Regions from separate parts of the Methylobacterium sp. J-072 genome, predicted to be linked through region 3. Evidence: predicted binding sites of a transcription regulator. Region 3 holds the regulator's gene; each other region holds the start of a gene.
What was found. The regulator LexA, encoded in region 3, represses DNA repair genes until DNA is damaged. The targets are predictions, from matches to a motif close to TGTTCNNNNTGTGTTCNG.

Region 1 (3,248 bases), on a different contig from region 3:
TCGGTGGCGATCCAGCTCGCCCGGCAGCTCACCGACCTGACCGTGATCGCCACCGCGTCCCGGCCCGAGACCGCCTCCTGGTGCCGGGATCTCGGCGCCCATCACGTGGTCGACCATGCCAGGCCGCTGGCCGCCGAGGTGGCGGCCCTGGGCCTCGGCGCACCGGGCCTCGTGTTCTCGACCACCAACACCGACGCGCACTTGGCCGAGATCGCCGAGCTGATCGCCCCGCAGGGCCGGTTCGCCCTGATCGACGACCCCGCGCAGCTCGACGTGGCCCTGCTCAAGCGCAAGAGCCTGTCGCTGCACTGGGAGTTCATGTTCACCCGCTCGATGTTCGGCACGTCCGACATCGGCGCCCAGGGCGCGCTCCTCGACGAGGTCGCCCGGCTTGTGGATGCAGGGCGCCTGCGCACCACCCTGGGTGAGCATTACGGGCGGATCGACGCCCAGAACCTGCGGCGGGCCCACGCGCTGATCGAGAGCGGGCGCGCCAAGGGCAAGATCGTGCTCGAAGGCTTTTCGCAGTGAGGCGGGCGCCATGACCGAGACCGGCACCGGCCTCTTCGACGTATTGGCGCTGGCGGCGGCCTTGCCCGACAGCGCGCAGACGCTCCTGGTCGACACCTATCTGACCGACCGGGCGGCGGCGAGCGCCCGGGTGTTCCGGGTCTATCGCCCGACGCCGCCGCACTACCACGCCACCTGCGACGAGTACCTCTACTGCCTGTCGGGACGCGGCACCGTCTGGCTGGGCGACCCCGCGAACCTCACCACGTTCGGCCCCGGCCAGCTGCTGTTCTTCGAGAAGGGCACGGTGCACGCGATGCCGGAGATCGCGCCGGACGAGCCGGTGACGTTCCTGTCGATCGACACCCCGCGGCGGGCGCCCACCGACATCGTGTTCGTGGACCCGGCGGACGGCTCACCCGCCACCTTCATGGCTCGCAACGCCGACGCGTGAAGTCCCGGATTCAAAAGGTCCGTGACCTTTTGCGGGTGCAGGGCAGCGCCCTGCAGGTCTCAAGGGCTCCGCCCCTGAACCCCGCCAAAGGGCCGCAGGCCCTTTGGAAACCCAGTCCTCCCGGTCGTGAAACGACAGGCCTCTGAGGAGCGGTTGCCGGCGTACGCGTTTCGTTCTAGCAAGGGCGTCGCATGACGGGCCTGCGTCCCGCCGGCCCACCTTGCCGTCGACCGCTCCGGGCTCGACATGAGCGGGTGCGGCGGCTGACCCGCGCGCAAGCCAGCCCGACCGTGTCGACGCCTCGAAAGACCGCCGCCCTCATGGCCAAAGCCCAAGCCGGAACCCGAGTCGGACCCCAAGTCGGCGCCGGCAAAGCCGCCCCCAAACCCTCTCCCGTAAAGGCGCCTTCGCCCAAGACGCCCGCCAAGGCGGCGGCTGTCGAGGCGGTGCCGGCCAAGCCCGCGCGTAAGAAGGCCGAGGCACCCGCATCCGCCCGCAAGGCTGCACAGACGGGCGCCGGACGCCACGAAGCCGCCACCGACGCCAAGCTGGAGGCGCTGTTCGACGCCGCGCAGCCGGCCGCCGCCGACCGGCGGGTGATCACGGTCCGGGGCGCCCGGGAGCACAATCTCAAGAACGTCGACCTGACGATCCCCCGGGACAAGCTCGTGGTGTTCACCGGGCTGTCGGGCTCGGGCAAGTCGTCGCTCGCCTTCGACACGATCTACGCCGAGGGGCAGCGCCGCTACGTCGAGTCGCTCTCGGCCTATGCCCGCCAGTTCCTGGAGATGATGTCCAAGCCCGATGTCGATCAGATCGACGGGCTCTCGCCGGCCATCTCCATCGAGCAGAAGACCACCTCCAAGAATCCCCGCTCCACCGTCGGGACGGTGACCGAGATCTACGACTACATGCGCCTGCTCTGGGCGCGGGTCGGCATCCCCTACTCCCCGGCCACCGGCCTGCCGATCGAGAGCCAGACCGTCCAGCAGATGGTCGACCGGGTGCTGGAGCTGCCGGAGAAGAGCCGGCTGTACCTGCTGGCTCCGGTGGTCCGTGGGCGAAAAGGTGAATACCGAAAAGAGATCGCCGAATATCAAAAAAAAGGATTTCAGCGGCTGCGGATCGACGGCGAGTATTACGCGATCGACGACGCGCCCAAGCTCGACAAGAAGTTCAAGCACGACATCGACGTGGTGGTCGACCGGATCGTGGTGCGGGCCGATATCGCGGCGCGGCTGGCCGATTCGTTCGAGACAGCCCTGGAGCTCGCCGACGGCATCAGCGAGATCGTGTTCGCGGACGCCCCCGAGGGCGAGGAGCCGCGGACGATCACGTTCTCGTCCCGCTTCGCCTGCCCGGTCTCGGGCTTCACCATCGCGGAGATCGAGCCCCGGCTGTTCTCGTTCAACAACCCGTTCGGCGCCTGCCCGACCTGCGGCGGCATCGGCCACGAGATGCGGATCGACCCCGAACTGGTGATCTCGGACCCCGCGCTCAGCCTGAAGCGCGGCGCGGTCGGCCCCTGGGCGAAATCGACCTCGCCGTATTACGGCCAGACGCTCGACGCGCTGGCGGAGCATTACGGCTTCAAGACCAGCGTGCCTTGGCAGAGCCTGCCGGAGGCGGCCCGCGCCGTGGTCCTGTACGGCTCCGGCAAGCAGGCGATCCGCTTTGCCTACGACGATGGCCTGCGCAAATACGCGGTCAACAAGCCGTTCGAGGGCGTGATCCCGAACCTGGAGCGCCGCTACAAGGAGAGCGACTCGGACGCCGTCCGGGAAGAAATCGGCCGCTTCATGAGCGAGACGCCCTGCGCCTCCTGCGGCGGCAAGCGGCTGAAGCCCGAGGCGCTCGCCGTGAAGGTCGCCATGGCCGATATCGGCGACGTCACCGCGCTCTCGGTCTCCGAAGCCCATCGCTGGTTCTCGGGGCTGCACGAGAAGCTGACACCCAAGCAGAACGAGATCGCGGTCCGGATCCTCAAGGAGATCCGCGACCGGCTCAGCTTCCTGGTGGATGTCGGCCTCGAATACCTGACCCTCGCCCGCGGCTCCGGCTCCCTGTCGGGGGGTGAGAGCCAGCGCATCCGGCTGGCCTCGCAGATCGGCTCCGGGCTCACCGGCGTGCTCTACGTGCTGGACGAGCCCTCGATCGGCCTGCACCAGCGCGACAACGAGCGGCTGCTCGGCACGCTCAAACGCCTGCGCGACCTCGGCAATTCGGTGATCGTGGTCGAGCACGACGAGGACGCGATCCTGCAGGCCGATTACGTGGTCGATGT
Region 2 (3,248 bases), on a different contig from region 3:
CACGCTCCCACGACGACGGCGAAGTTGGTCCAGAACTCGACGCCGCAGGCGGATGTGACTTTCAGCTGCGAGGCGACGATGACCGTCGCGACAGGGATACCGAGCAACTGCGTCTGGATATCGATAATCGTTTTATGGATTTTGTTGAGATAATCGATGCGTGCGGCTTCGATCTCGTTGCGGATCTTTGAGTAAGAGAAGCTGGACGCGAACAGCTGATAGCCGTTGCGAACTTCCTCGTTCACCGAACCGAGGTTTGCGATGAGGTGGCGAAACCGGACTGCGACCGGCTGAGACGCGCAGATCCCGATGACGGCTTCGGCGAGGATCGCGAGCTTCTGGTCTCGGTGAATCTCGTCGGCGCACGCGCTGAGAATGGCGTCGGTGTCGGAGACGCTCACACGGTCTAAGTCGGCGGCCTTATAAGCCAGCGGAACGCTGAACTTGCCATCCTTGATGAAGATCAATTCCCTTTTGGATTGATCGACATAGGCCGCTGCTTCGCCGACGAGCTTCGTGAACTCGATGACCTTGCGATAGGTCGCTAGGCGCTCGGGACAGGGATCGATGTCCGGTGTGATACCGCCGTCGATGACGAAGTAGGCGCGCGGTTCTTTGACCCGCGCTTCCGGGGTATCGAGCAACCCGTCGAAGTCGCGAACGAGGGAGCCGAGCGCAGTCCGGGGTGGGCCGACGCGGACTGATACGATCTGACCGACTTGAAGCGCGCCATCGTCAAGTACCACGATGTCTGCGTCAACAGCGACATCCTGGTCATCTTCGATGAGTTGGATGACCTCCAGGACTTCTGGGGTCGCAATCGACAGCCTTCCCTGATCACTGTTCTGCTCGAAGGCGATATAACGATACAGCAGGGTCAGCTGGTCGAATGTGATCCTAGCCATCTTGGCTGTACTCAGCGCGCAGCTGCGCTGTGAGATCCTCCGGCAGGCCGGTCAACGTGAGGGTGTTGTCCTCAGCGTTGAACCGCACATTTCCGCGGGTGATCGCGTCGCGGTTGAACTCGATGCTCCAGGTCGGGGTCTTGCCCTTGAATTTGATCAGCGGTCCGAGGGCGCGGCGATCAGGCACGAAGCCGTCGTTAAGGCGCAGATCGGGATCGGCCAGAACGGTCATCAGCCTCTCGGGATCCTGCGGGCTCAGTTCGTTGGCCAGCGCCTCGAAGCTGAGTTCCTCCTGAGCCTTGGCCGAACGCTCGCAGATGGTTTTCGCGCGGGCGAGGAAATCGTCTTTTCTCGGGGTGTCCATGCCTTCATCGGTGGCGAATGCCATCAACGCTTGGACAAGCTCGGCCGTGTCGCGGCGGTTCTGGACCGTGGTGTCACAGCCGAGGAATTCCTTGAAGTACTCGGAGACCTCCCGCTTGCCCTTCAAGAAGCCGATGTAGCGCTCCTCGCCGTTGGCCCAGCTGGTCATGTTGATGCGGCCCGCGAACCGAAAACCGTCCATGTCGAGATGGCGGACATCCTGAACATCGAGATCGCTCGTCATCGACGCGCCGAGCTTCTCGTTGACGATCGCGATGAGGAGGTACTGCCGTTCTTCGCGCTCGAAGTGAGCGAAGAAGACGTGGCCGCCCGTGGCAGCGCCCTTGTAGCCCGCCTGGGCTTTTAGCGTTTCCATCATCTTGTGCGTCAGCGTCGTGAAGTCGCTGGGCTGGACGTTGAGGTAGGCGCGGAGGTGCTTCTCGGTCGGAAATCGATCTTCATCGACCGCGAATTTCCCGTAAGATTTCGAGGTCCGCTTGGCGTAGAGAGCGGTGAGGTCGTCGATCACGCGTTGCATCGTCTGAGTAACTTTCAGATCGCTTTTTCCGTGCTTAACGACGAAGGCCCCCTGGGTTTTGGTCAGGTCGTGGATCGCGACGCGGATAATGGTGTTTGTCACCTGCCCTCCCAGCGGCGAATGCAACGACCTCAGGTGTCGTTCACTGCGGCCGAGACTGGCTTGGCGCAAGGACGCTGACAACCCAGACGATACGATCGCCGCCCCCTGTCCCGAGCTCCTTTCGGGGTGAGTTGAACCGTGCAGAGCGCTGACCCCGCATCCCACGTGACCCCGCTGTTTTACATTGTGAACGAAACAAGAACAAGTGTGGGATGGCAGCGGCGTGCTCGCTACGCCAAAGCGCAGAGAACCTGCGCCGCTGTATGCAAACTAGGGTTTTGCATACAGCACTTTTCGAAGTGTCGGACTGCGTGGGACTGACGGTCACCGTCGAAAATGCGACTGGCGAGAAGGCCCGCCATCTTGAAGAGCTTCGGGTCCTGTCGCGATCGCATTGGGGTGGCGGCCGGAGCGCGCCGGAGCTTCTCGTGGTGTTTATCCGTCCCAATGGTCGCGACGCGGCGCGGGCGGGTACGACAGAACCCTGGCCCCAGGCGGCGTTACGCGTGAAAGCTGTTCGCCCAATGCGAGCGGATCGCTAGAGTCCCCGACGAGCAGAAACGGCAACGGTCTAAAAAGGACACTCGAGCAAACGCCTCGTAATGCGCCAAAAGGGCGACAAACCGCGGTGGAGCACAACACCCCCAGTCAACCCTGCCGAAGGTTCATAGCCGCGGGCTGGTCGCCCACAAGCGGACATTCCCAATGCCCGGAATGGGTCAATTTTTCGCGTTGGCGGAGGCCTTCCCGGACTACGACGCGAATGTCGGCGGGATCCGGTACTTTCGCCTGGACTGTCGCCGCCAACAGAGCGTGTGTGTTGACCGGCCCGACGCAGCCGCGGGCCGAGGCAGCTACTCGCACGGGGTGACGGTATGAGCGAGACGACCACGGGCCGGACGGATACGAGCGAGGCCGGCCTGAGCGTGACCGCAGCTCTGGCCGCCATCAGCGCCCACCTGACCGAGGCCGCCGCCCCCGCCAAGGCCGCCCTGGTCTGCGCCCGCGCTGGCTCCGAGCGCGAGGCCGTGCGCATCGTCCTCGACCTCGACGTCCCCCTCAGCGAGGCCCAGACCCTGCACGGCGCCATCTGCCTCATCGGCCGCATCAACCGAAAGGCCGCCGAGACTTTCGCCTCCCGCGACTGACTGTCCGTTCGCACGCGGCCGTCCCCATGCGGTCGCTACGCGCGGTCGTCCTCGCCTCACCCCGCCGGCCCATCGCAGAGCCGATCGCGGGGTCGGGTCGGTGGCGGGGCTCGCCCGCCGCTACGGAGACGATCGCCATGACCGCTACGAATGCCACCGCCACCGCCCCGACGACTGTCCCGCTGAACCGGA
Region 3 (3,248 bases):
TTCCGCCGCCCGGGGGCAGGGCGGGTCGAGCGGCTCGTCGGCACCGGGCTCTCGGCCGTGATCGGCACCCTGGCGACGACGCTCGTGGCGCAGATCGCCACCGCGCCGTTCGCCACCTACCATTTCCAGACGATCCAGCCGTTCGGGCTGATCGGCAACGCCCTGACCCTGCCGCTCGTCTCGCTGGTGGTGATGCCCGCGGCGGTGATCGGGATCCTGGCCTATCCCTTCGCCCTCGACCGGCCGGTCTGGTGGCTGATGGGGCAGGCGGTGGGCGGCATGCTGGCGATCTCCGAATGGATCGCCGGCTTCGATCGCGCCACCCTGGTCCTGCCGGCCTTCGGCACCGGCGCGCTGGGGCTGCTGGCGGCCGGGCTGCTCCTGGCGACGCTCCCGGTCTCGCGGCTGCGCTGGCTCGCCCTGCCGCCGGCCCTGCTCGGGCTCGGCCTCGCCGCGATGCCGGAGCGCTTCGATCTCTACGTCGACCGGCAAGGCGGCGGCGCGGCGATCCGGGGACCGGACGGCCTCCTGTCGACGCTGGGCAGCCCCTCGGCCTTCGTGCTGGAGCAATGGCTGAAGGCGGATGGCGACGGGCGATCGGCCAGGGCGGTAATCGGCGGCGCCTCGAAGGGGGGCCGATGCGACAGGCTCGGCTGCACCGCGCGCCTGCCGGATGGCCGCGCCGTCGCCCTGGTCCGCGACCGGCGCGCCTTCGCGGAGGATTGCGCCCGGGCGGCTTTGCTGATCACGCGGCTCGCCGCGCCGCCGAGCTGCACGGGGCCGCTGGTCATCGACCGGCGCGTCCTCGCCGCCCGCGGCGCCGTCGCCGTCCGGGCTGAGCGCGACGGCTTCACGCTACGCGACACCCGCGGCGACGGACGCTCGGTGCCATGGCGGCCGTCACTCACGGCCAAGCCATCGACGGCGCAGCGCCCGGAGGCGCCGGCAGATCCCGGCGACGCGATCCCTGCTGAGCCCGACGCGACCGGCGCCGATGCGGCGCCCGGCGACGCCCCGGCCGCGCCGCTTCAGTAGCGGCGGACGAGGCTGACGAGCCGGCCCTGGATCTGAACCCGGTCGGGACCCAGCACACGGGTCTCGTAGGCCGGATTGGCCGCCTCCAGGGCGATCGAGGAGCCCCGGCGACGCAGGCGCTTCAGCGTGGCCTCCTCGTCGTCGATCAGTGCCACGATGATGTCGCCGGTATTGGCCGTGTCCTGCTTGCGGATCACCACGAGGTCGCCGTCGAGGATGCCGGCATCGACCATCGAGTCGCCGCGCACTTCGAGGGCGTAATGCTCGCCGCCGGCCAGGAAGTCCGGCGACATGGTGATGGCGTGGCTCTGGTTCTGGATGGCCGAAACCGGCGTACCGGCCGCGATCCGGCCCATCACGGGGATCGAGATGGCGCGCCCGCCATCATCGATCATCCGGGTGGTCGCGGGCTGGGCCGGCGGCAGCTTGGACTTGCCGCCCTCGACCACGCTCGGCGTGAAGCGACGGGGCTCGGCGGGCGGCGCCGCCGGCTGGGACAGGCTCTCGGGAATGCGGATCACCTCGATGGCCCGCGCCCGGTTCGGCAGACGCCGGAGGAAGCCGCGCTCCTCCAGGGCCGTGATCAGCCGGTGGATGCCCGACTTGGACTTGAGATCGAGGGCGTCCTTCATCTCGTCGAACGAGGGAGGGACACCGCATTCCTGCATGCGGCTCTGGATGAAACGCAGGAGATCCAGCTGCTTGCGCGTGAGCATCGACGGGGACTCGCGGCTTGGTGGGCCGCATCGACGCGGCCTCAGAAACAAATCACGAACACGTTAAACGTTCCGCAAGTGTTCTGCAAGCCTGATCCGGCCAAGCTTGATGGGCGAAGCGCCCCGATCACGCAAGCCTGCGCAGTCTGCCGGTCGGCCTCACGGTGACCTGAATCGCATCGGATGATCCGGACGCTATGACGGTTCGTGCCGGATGGCGAGGTCCCGACCTCGACCCGGATAGAATAGGCCCCGACCGCCTCGGATGGTCGAGGGCCCCATCAAGACCTGGGTCACATGGACGTCTCAACATCCGATACGGTCGAACCGGGCAGCCGCGTGAAGCGCCTGAGGATGGCGACCGCGGCGGCCCATGATCAACTCGACCGGCGCGTCATGGCGGGAGAGCCCTTCGCGAGCCTCGAGCGGTACGCGCTGTTCCTTCAGGTCCAATACCGGTTCCATACACGCGTCGATCCGCTCTATCGCGACGGCGCGCTCGGCCCCGTCCTGCCCGATCTCGACGGGAGGCGCCGTCTTGCCCTGATCGCGCAGGATTTGCGCGACGTGACCGGCCGGATCCCCGACGTGCCCGCGGAGCGCGAGGAAGCGATCGATCCCATGGCCGGGCTCGGCTGGCTCTACGTCGCCGAGGGCTCGAATCTCGGCGCAGCCATCCTGCTCAAGGAAGCCCGGAAGCTCGGCCTCTCGGAAGGCCATGGGGCCCGCCACCTCGCCGGGCATCCGGACGGACGCGGGCTGCACTGGCGGCAATTCACCACCGCGCTCGACCGGATCGCGCTCGCGGATGACGGGGAGGCGCGCGCCGCCGCCGGGGCGACGGAGGCGTTCCGTTACGTGCACCGGCTCGTCGGGGACGCGTTCGGGGGTTGAGCGCCGTTCGGGGCGACAAACGCATTGACTGGTCAAGCGGGGCCGTTTCAATGCGCCACGGGGCTGGAACTGGGCTTGGGATGACGAGGATGCGACGGCGCGCGGCTCTGCTGCCCATCGGCTTGGTAAGTGTCGGCCTGGCTTTGGCCGGTTGCACCACCGGGTTCTCGTATATCTCGCGGAACTACGTCGCGCTCACGCCGCAGGTGGTCACCATCGGCTGCAAGGAGCCCTACGAGGTCTATGACAACCGGCAGCTGCGCCGGCTGCTGATCGTCTCCGACGCCCTGCGCGAGTATGCCGGCTGCAATCTCAGCGAGGTGCGGATCGATCCCGATCCGGCCGCGAGCCGGGTGAAGCGGTTCCGTACCGCCGCCCGGGCCTATCTCGACGAGACCGTGCGGGAGGATTGCCGGATCACCGGCGAGACCGTGTTCGATCCGCTGAAGAGCGAGTTCGCCTATGCCTGCGACGCGCCGGTGGAGAAGCGGGGCACGGTGGTGCCGCGCCTGCCCGGCCGCCAACCGGGCCTGAACCAGCAGTAATCTTTTCAGGGTCCGAGGGCCGGTCAGGTCCCGGGCTTCGGGAAGGTGCGCTCGGCGG

Region 1: the regulator LexA is predicted to act here: its motif matches at 1,125-1,142, upstream of uvrA (excinuclease ABC subunit UvrA).
Region 2: the regulator LexA is predicted to act here: its motif matches at 2,095-2,112, upstream of MKK67_RS25780 (nucleoid-associated protein).

What each region holds. Positions count from the first base shown of each region.
Region 1 covers NZ_JAKSYK010000058.1:15,592-18,839, reverse strand. The annotation lists gene MKK67_RS05800 (zinc-binding alcohol dehydrogenase family protein) at 1-531, shown strand, start outside; gene MKK67_RS05795 (cupin domain-containing protein) at 542-964, shown strand; gene uvrA (excinuclease ABC subunit UvrA) at 1,285-3,248, shown strand, end outside.
Region 2 covers NZ_JAKSYK010000196.1:3,198-6,445, reverse strand. The annotation lists gene MKK67_RS32715 (hypothetical protein) at 1-905, opposite strand, end outside; gene MKK67_RS25780 (nucleoid-associated protein) at 898-1,908, opposite strand; gene MKK67_RS25775 (hypothetical protein) at 2,784-3,056, shown strand; gene MKK67_RS25770 (DUF3489 domain-containing protein) at 3,194-3,248, shown strand, end outside.
Region 3 covers NZ_JAKSYK010000011.1:4,020-7,267, reverse strand. The annotation lists gene MKK67_RS00275 (ComEC/Rec2 family competence protein) at 1-1,035, shown strand, start outside; gene lexA (transcriptional repressor LexA) at 1,029-1,751, opposite strand; gene MKK67_RS00265 (biliverdin-producing heme oxygenase) at 2,049-2,645, shown strand; gene MKK67_RS00260 (hypothetical protein) at 2,735-3,190, shown strand; gene MKK67_RS00255 (hypothetical protein) at 3,214-3,248, opposite strand, start outside.